Regions from separate parts of the Janthinobacterium sp. P210006 genome, predicted to be linked through region 2. Evidence: riboswitches for the same ligand, from Rfam matches in the RefSeq annotation. Region 2 holds a riboswitch; the other holds the start of a gene.
The links. Region 2 has a riboswitch for FMN ahead of VPH41_RS11470 (6,7-dimethyl-8-ribityllumazine synthase). Riboswitches for the same ligand answer to the same signal wherever they lie in the genome.

Region 1 (4,416 bases), on a different contig from region 2:
CCATTGAAGGTGATGGAAATCGTGCTCTTGGGCTCGCTACCCATGTAGATATCCTTCTTGACCACCCCGCTGACGGGGCGCATGCCCACGTCGCGGTAGGCATGCGCCACCTCGGCCACGGGCAAGGTGCCCAGGTAGCTGGCGATCAGCGGCTTGATCTTGTCGAGCTCGAAGCTGCCCGCAAAGATGAAGGTCATGTCGCGCGCGCTGGAAAAGCGCTGGCGGAAGATGTCCAGCGAGCGATCCAGGCCCACCTTGTCGAAGTCGGCCGCGCGCGGCACGCCATCGACGCGCGGGTTGTCGCCAAACATGGCGTGCTGGATGGCATCGTAAAACACGGCTTCCGGCTGCGCCATGCTGTTTTTCGCCAGGTCCTGCTGCTTGCCGATGAAGGACTGGTACAGGCCCGCATCCTTGCGCACGTCATGGAAATACAGGTACACCAGTTGCAGCATGGCTTCCACGTCGGCGCTGCTGGCCGAGCCGCCAAAACCTTCGCTCAGCTCGCCCAGCGAAGCGCCCACATTGACCGTTTTACCTGCCAGCACTTTTTCCAGGTCCAGCGGCGCCAGATCCTTCAAGCCCATGCTGCCGACGACGGCGCTGGCATAGCGGGCGTTATAGATGTCGGCATCGCCAAACAGGGACTGGCCGCCGAAGCGGGTCGAGCCCATCAGCACCTGGTCATTCTTGAAGTCCGTCGGTTTGAGCAGCACGCGCACGCCATTGCCCAGGGTCAGCTCCGTCACGCCGACGGCGCTGTTGAACTTTTCAGCGACGATGCTGCCGCCGGCCGGCGGGCCCTCCATCAATTTACTGGCAAGCACTTTCTCCGTGCGCGGCTCGACCTTCTGCTGCTCGGCTCGCGCCACGGCATCGAGCAATTGCTGCTGCGTCGGCACGGTCGAGGCCGTATCACCCGCTTTCGGCTCGGCGCCCATGAAGACCACCAGTTTCTTTTGCTGGTCGGGGATGACCTTGGCCACCGTCTCATTGATTTCCTGCAAGGTCACTTGCGGCAAGAGTTCCTGCGCGTACAGCAATTCATTGGCGATGCCGGGAATGGCTTCCTGCTCCAGGAAGTTGCGCGAATACTCGGCCACGAAACCGGCCGAATCGGACTTGTCGCGTTCGCTGTACGCGCGCTCGTAATTGCGCAGCATGTTCTTGCGCGCGCGGTCCAGCTCATCCTGGCTGAAACCAAAGCGGCGCGCCCGCTCGTCTTCCTGCACCAGCGCGTCGACGGCCGGCTGCACGCCGCCCTTGCCCAGCAAGGCATACGCGCTGAACGATTCATAGCCGCGCACCAGCTTGCCCATGCTGCTGCCGCCCTGGATGAACGGTGGGTTCGCCTGCTGCGTCAATTCCTGCATGCGCGCGCTGAGCATCTGGCCATACAGGTTTTCGATCATCTGGCGCCGGTAATCGGCAATCGTGACGGGCTCCTGCGCGGCACGGATCGGGTAGCGGATGAAGACGGTGTCGTCCGGCGCTTCCTTGTCCGTGATCACCAGCGCTTCCGTTTGCGAGCGCTGCGGCACTTCCGCATACAGGCGGGGACGCGGTTGCGCGGGATTCTTCAGCTTGCCGAAATGCTGCTGGATCAGTTTTTCAGCCTGTTTCGGCTCCACGTCGCCCACCACCATCACGGCCATCAGGTCGGGCCGGTACCAATCCTTGTAGAAACGCTTGATGGCTTCCGGCTTGAACGTTTTCAGCACGGATTCCTTGCCGATCGGCATGCGTTCCGCATAGCGCGAACCGTTCAGCAGCTTCGGATACAGGACCTTGTTCATGCGGTCGCTGGCGCCCTTGCCCAGCCGCGCCTCTTCCAGCACGATGCCGCGCTCGCTGTTGATGTCGGCCGGATTGAATTTCAAGCCGTGCGCCCAGTCTTCCAGCACGAGAAAACCCTTTTCCAGGTTTTCCTTCTTGTTCGTGGGAATCGGCAGCACGTACACGGTTTCATCGAAACTCGTGTAGGCATTCAAGTCGGCGCCGAACTTCACGCCGATCGATTGCAAATAGGAAATTAACTGATTGCGCTTGAAATGCGTGGAGCCATTGAAGGCCATGTGTTCCGTGAAATGGGCCAGGCCTTGCTGGTCGTCATCTTCCAGGATGGAACCGGCTTTCACCACCAGGCGCAGTTCCACTTTCTGCGCGGGACGGGCATTTTTCTTGATGTAATAGGTCAAGCCGTTCGGCAGTTTGCCGACGGTAACTTCTGGTGCCAGCGGCAGGGGATCGGTCAAACGGATTTCCGCCTGGGCCACGCAGGCGCACGCCAGCAAGACGGCGCCCGAGATCAGGCGTAATTTACTCAGCTTCATGTATTCTCAACGGTAAGATTCAGTAAACGTACCTTACACTGAAATCGTCTTTCCGCCATTAAAAACAGCTTAGGGAAAACTGCTTTCCCCAGGCAACTTTGCCGAATAGTAAACTCAACTGTACCCTGCCGCATTTTTTCATTTGTGCTAAAGTATTGCCGCCGATCATGTGGATCGGCACAACAATACGTCTTCGGGGCGGGGTGCGATTCCCCACCGGCGGTAAGACCGGCAACGGTCAAGCCCGCGAGCGCCTGTCAAACTTCGTTTGGCAGGGTCAGCAGATCTGGTGCGACTCCAGAGCCGACGGTATAGTCCGGATGAAAGAAGATGTGCAGTAGTGTGATGTCCCATCGCCCCGGCGATGCGGCCAGTTGCGTCTATTCGCTTGCCCTGCAGCGTTTTTCGCCTATGCGAGGAGCGTTTCACCATGTTAGTCAACAGCTATACCCTGCTTTCCAACGACCTTGAAGGTCGCATCCAGTCCGCCCTGGCCGCCATGCGCGCCGGCATCCCCGTCATCCTGCTCGACGATTTCGACCGCGAAAACGAAGCCGACCTGATCCTGTCGGCGGAAAAGCTCACGAACGAAACCATGGCCCTGCTGATCCGCGAATGCAGCGGCATCGTCTGCCTGTGCCTGCCCACGGACGTCGTCAGCGCGCTGGAATTGCCGCCCATGTCGTCCGACAACGGCAGCCGCTACGGCACGCCATTTACCGTCTCCATCGAAGCGCGCGACGGCGTCACCACGGGCGTATCGGCCGCCGACAGGGTCACCACCATCCGCGCCGCCATCGCCAAGGATGCCAAGCCCGCCGACCTGGTGCGCCCAGGCCACGTCTTCCCCCTGCGCGCCGCGCCCGGCGGCGTGCTCGAGCGCCGTGGCCACACGGAAGGCTCCGTCGACCTGTCGCGCATGGCGGGCCTGAACCCGGCCGCCGTGCTGTGCGAACTGATGAACCCGGACGGCACCATGATGCGCGGCGACGATATCGAGCGCTTTGCCGAACTGCACGGCATGCCCATTCTGACCATCGAAGAACTGGTGGAATGGCGCAGCACGCGCGGACAGTAAGCCCTCTTCAGGCGGCCGCGGCCTTCGCTACATGCACGTGGCGGTAGACGAGGCCCGCCGCCAGGCCATACGCGGCGGCAATCGTCGCGTAGGCCAGCGGCAGGCGCAGCGACCAGTCGGGCACCATGTGCAGGATGCTGCCGATCAGGGCCACGCCCACCAGCGCGCCGATCTGCCGGTTCGCATTCAGGGCCGCTGCCGCGCTATTCGCATGCTGCTTGCCGGCCACCCGCATCACGGTGGCCGTCATGGCGGGAATGGCGATGCCGATGGCCACGTTCATGATGGCCGTGCCCAGCGCCAGCAGGGAATATGGCGTGCCGGGACGCAGCCCCGTCAGCAGCAGGGCCATGACGGCGCCCACCAGCAAGCCGGCCAGCATGGGCCAGCGCGTGCCATGCCGCGCCGCAATACTTCCCGCCATGAAATTTCCCACCGTATAGGCCGCCATCATGGGCAGCAGGCGCAAGCCCGACTGCAGGGCATCGGCGCCGCCCGACTGCTGCAGGAACAGGCTCAACAAAAACAGCTGGCCGAACACGCAGAAATTGATCAAGAAACCCACGCCATTGGCCGCGCCGAAGCTGCTGCTGTGAAACAGCGCGCGCGGCAACAGCGGATGGCTGCCGCTGCGCTCGCGCCGCAGCAGTTGCACCGCCGCCAGCACCGTCAAGCCCCCCGCCGCCAGCACGCCGGGCGACAGCCAGCCCAGCACGGGGCCTTCGATCAGCACGAAACTGAGGCCCGCCAGCGCCGCCACGCCCAGCACATGGCTGAACATGGATAAATCGCGCGGCTGGCGCGCTGGCGCGGCCAGCAGCAGCTGCGCCATGACGATGGCCAGCACGCCCAGCGGCACGTTGACCCAGAACACGCTGCGCCAGCCGAACTGGTGCACGAGGATACCGCCGATCAATGGACCGGACGCGCCCGCCACGCCCACCAGCGCCGACCAGGCGCCCAGCATGCGCGTACGCTCGCGCTCGTCTTCAAAGCTGTGCGTGA
Region 2 (4,416 bases):
GGGCGCGACCACCACCGTGGCCAGCTACGGCGCCAATGGCGTGTACCGCAACGGCTACGTCCCCAGCACCAATCCCGACGACGTGAGCACGAATGCGCCGGCCGACAGCGACGTGAAACAGGGCGGCGCCCAGCTGAACCTCGAGTATGCGCTGGGCGAGCTGACCCTGACCTCGATCACGGGCTATGAAAACTTCCGCAACGAGGCCACGGGCGACAGCGACAACACGCCGCTGGAAGTGGGCCGCAGCCGTTCGAAGGCGAGCAGCCGGCAGGTGTCGCAGGAGCTGCGTTTGACGTCGCCGCAAAACGGCACGGTGAGCTGGGTAGCGGGCCTGTTCTACTTCAATGAAAAGATCGATTCCGATTCGGCCGGCGCGCGCCTGCCCAACGGCACGGTGCCGGCGCTGGCGGGCAGCACGCAGCCCGTCGGCTACAACCGCACCGTCTACCAGCACAAGGCGCGCAGCGCGGCCATCTTCGGCAGCACGACCGTCAACTTCAGCGAGCAGCTGCTGTCCACGTTTGGCTTGCGCTGGACCACGGAAACCAAGGACCTCGAATTGCAGCGCGTGCAGGCCGCATCGAACACGGTGACGTTCGGCGATGCGTCGAACTGGTGGAATACGGTCAAGGGCGGCAATTACACGGCCGCGGCGGTCGCCAACAACAATTTCACGTCGAATCCGTCCACCACGTGGAATGCGCTCACGTATGACGTGACGCCCGAATACCGCTTCAGCCGCACCCTGCGCGGTTATCTGAAGTACGCGCACGGCATCAAGTCGGGCGGCTACAACACGAGCGCCACGGACGTGCGCGCGCTCAATACGGTGAAGCCGGAAACCCTGAACTCGTTCGAGGCGGGCATCAAGTCCGAATGGCTGGACGGGCGCCTCAATTTCAACGCCAACGTCTTCCATTACGACTACAAGAACGTGCAGGTCAATATCACGGGCGTGTACAACGGCGACCCCACGCAAAGCGTGAACTACCTGCAGAACGTGCGCAAGGCCCACGTGAATGGCGCGGAATTCGAGATCGAGGCGCAGCCGACGGATAACCTGCACATCAACGCCAACGTGGGCCTGCTGCGCACGGAATTCGACGACTTCGCCATCCAGAACAATGGCGGCGACCGCTCCGGCAATGAATTCGTGCGCTCACCCCACGTGACGGCCCTGCTGGCGGCCGACTACCGCTACCCGCTGGGCAATGGCGCGCAGCTGGTGTTGAGCGGCGACGTGCGCTACACGTCGAAGCAGTACTACTATGTGGACCCGCAAAGCGCGTCGCGCGACCTGCTGAACCAGGGCGGCTTCGCGCTGGCCAATGCGCGCCTGTCGTATGTGCTCCCGGGCGGCAAGCAGCGCATCACGGCGTATGCCAACAACCTGGTCGACAAGGTCTACCGCAATCACACCTTGACCAGCTTCGTGCCGGGCGCCGTCAACGGCGACACGGTGATCATCGGCCAGGGGCGCACGGTGGGCGCCTCGTACACGGTGCAGTTCTGATCGCGCGGGGCAGGGACAGGGGCGATATGCTATAGTCGCCGGGCATGGCTTCCGCACCCGGTGCGGCGGCTACGCAACGTTCTCAGGGCGGGGTGCGATTCCCCACCGGCGGTAATGGCATGCGTGCCTAGCCCGCGAGCGCTTGCCGGCGCGGTCTTCGGACCTGGCCGGCAAGGTCAGCAGACCTGGTGTGATTCCGGGGCCGACGGTATAGTCCGGATAAAGAGAGAGCGGGATGCATCATTGTGTTGGTGCCGGCATACGCCCGGCGCATGGGCGGCCTTGCCGTCGGTGCGCGGGCGCGCGTGCCTGCATGCGCAGTTGGGCGTGGCTTTCATGCGCCGGCGATATCCCCTTCGATCCCATGCCCTGTTTTTTGTCATTTTTAAAAACAGGAGTCTTTTGTATGTCACAAGCACACGCAGCACCAGGCAAGCGCATCGCCTTCATCCAGGCGGGCTGGCACCGCGACATCGTCGCGCAATGCCGCTTGTCCTTCATCGCCGACATGGCGGCCCTGGGCTTTGCCGAGAGCGAGATCGATATCGTCGATGTCGCAGGCGCCTTTGAAATTCCCCTGCACGCGCAAGTGCTGGCCAGGAGCGGCCAGTACGCGGCGATTGCCGCCTCGGCGCTGGTGGTCGACGGCGGCATCTACCGCCATGACTTCGTGGCCGATGCCGTCATCTCCGGCATGATGCAGGTGCAGCTGGCGACGGGCGTGCCCGTGCTGTCGGCCGTGCTGACCCCGCACCACTTCCACGCGGGCCACGAGCACCAGGAATTCTACTTCCAGCATTTCAAGGTCAAGGGTGCGGAACTGGCCGCCGCTTGTGCGGCCACCATCCGCTCGCTGCAGCGGCTGGCGCAACCGGCCGCCGCACCGCACGAAGCCCTGGCTGCCTAGGGCGCGTTTGCCTTGATGCCGTAGTCTCCGGGGCCAGCGCCTGTTCGTGCGCTGGCCCCGTTTCCTTATGCGGCCTGCCGCAGCAGCGCGTCCAGCCGCCGCTGCGCTTCCTCCAGGGGGCGGCGGTCTATCCAGCCATCGATATCGACGTCGCGGTCCAGGAAACCGTGCTGCAGCTGGAAATCCTTCTGCTGGCGGAACAGCGCCACTTTTTCCTCGGACAGGTCGGGCGCCAGGGTCAAATGAAAACCGTCGCGGTAGGCTTCGGCCACGGCGTCGGCGCCGGCCCGCGTTTCACCCTGCAGGATGGCCAGCACTTCTTCCTTGTGGCTGCGCGCCCAGTGCGCGGCGCGCAGGGTCTGCGTCAAAAAGCGCACGACCAGCTCGAAATGCTGCTCCAGCATCGTGGCATGCACGGTGATCGGCCGCGGCGTGCCGTTGTTCACGCGGAAGCGCCGGTCGGGCAGGGCGTCGATGTCGATGCCCACGGCCAGCCCCGCCGCGCGGGCCGCTTCGGCCGCCGCCGCACCTTTTACGTAGACGGCATCGACTTCGCCGCGCAGCAGCGGCGCGATGCCCTGCCACAGGCCTGCGCCCAGATTGGCTTGCGCTGGCGCGTCGGCCCCCACTTCCACCAGTTGCACATCGTCGAGCGTCAAGCCGGCGGACGCCAGCACGCCCTTGTAGCCGGCCAGGCTCATGCCGCGCGCGATGCTGCGTCCGCGCCGGTTGTCGCGCAAGTCTTCGGCGCGGAATACGGGTAGCGCCAGGCGCTTGCCCTGCAGCTGCGCGGGCTTCGTGATGCCGGAACCGGGGCGCACGAGGATGGCTTGCCACTCGTCGATCCAGGTCAGGCCGATCAGGCGCGTGGGCGCCCCTTGCGCGCGGGCGGGCAGGGCCAGCAGGTTGCCCCCTTCGCGCACGAGCGTGGACAGGCCATGGTCGTAATGGTGGCGCGCCAGTTCGCCGCCCACTTCCTGCAGGGTCTTTAACGCGATGCCGTCGCGGGCGAATTCTTCGTCCAGCCAGCCCAGTTTGTAGGCGAGACCCGTGGCCGTGGGCACGGGGCAGCGGGTGAACCAGACGGTATCGACGGCGGGGGCGGTTACGGTAGTCATGGGATGCTTTCGTGGTGGGTGGAGCCTTGCACCGTGCAGGAAACGTGCCCGCGCCGCTTGCTGGCTGGCCGACAGCGCGTGCCGGCAGCGCTGTTGCCGCGCCAGCAGCCGCTGTTGCGCAGGCAGCAGCACCCCACCATTTTCCCCGGCCCCGGCGCTGGCACGCGTCTTGCGAAAGTAGGGACACGACTGACCCGTATCCCAACCCCACAGAATGGAGCATGACATGACGGACGTGGCACAAGCAGAAGCACAACAAGTACAGGTGCAGGATTTGACGGCGGCCGAACTGGCCTTCGTGGAACAGGTACGCCGCGATGCGCAGATCGCTTTCGATGGCTTGCGCGAGACGGGCAGCCTGACGGCTAACGGCACGGTGGGCTTTGTCGAGCGCACGCCGGAGGGCGACAAGGTCGTGGTGGTCAACGATCCCGGCCCGTTCCGCCGCGGCCAGCCCCTGAAGGCGGCCGTGCTGGCGCTGGACGGCACGGTGCTCGTGGGCGACGCGAACAACGGCGGCGCGCGCTACCTGAAGCTGTTCCGCGAGCGGCCCGAGGTCACCTCGATCTCGCACGTGCATTCGCCATCGCTGGGCGCCTGGGCGCAGACGCACCGCACCCTGCCGATCCGCTATGTGCCCGTGCAGCGCTACCAGCTGGTCCGCGAAATTCCCATCTATATCGACCGCCGCCAGCCGGAAGTCGATTTCATCCTGGGCGAAATCGCCCGCAACACGCATGCCACGGCCATCCTGGAAGCGAATGGCGGCGCCACCGTGTGGGGCAAGCAGGGCTTGCTGAAGCTGGCCGAATTCATCCTGCTGCTGGAGGAGGGCGCGAAGATCCAGATCGCGGCCGAAGCCATCGGCGGTTCGC

Region 1: it holds a riboswitch for FMN, as region 2 does, so the genes downstream of both, ribB (3,4-dihydroxy-2-butanone-4-phosphate synthase) here and VPH41_RS11470 (6,7-dimethyl-8-ribityllumazine synthase) in region 2, are expected to answer to the same signal.

What each region holds. Positions count from the first base shown of each region.
Region 1 is NZ_JAZARD010000001.1:1,716,432-1,720,847, reverse strand. It holds gene VPH41_RS07680 (M16 family metallopeptidase) at 1-2,333, opposite strand, end outside; FMN riboswitch at 2,519-2,669, shown strand; gene ribB (3,4-dihydroxy-2-butanone-4-phosphate synthase) at 2,764-3,411, shown strand; gene VPH41_RS07670 (MFS transporter) at 3,419-4,416, opposite strand, start outside.
Region 2 is NZ_JAZARD010000002.1:660,404-664,819, reverse strand. It holds gene VPH41_RS11475 (TonB-dependent receptor) at 1-1,516, shown strand, start outside; FMN riboswitch at 1,591-1,752, shown strand; gene VPH41_RS11470 (6,7-dimethyl-8-ribityllumazine synthase) at 1,923-2,423, shown strand; gene VPH41_RS11465 (ABC transporter substrate-binding protein) at 2,489-3,541, opposite strand; gene VPH41_RS11460 (class II aldolase/adducin family protein) at 3,768-4,416, shown strand, end outside.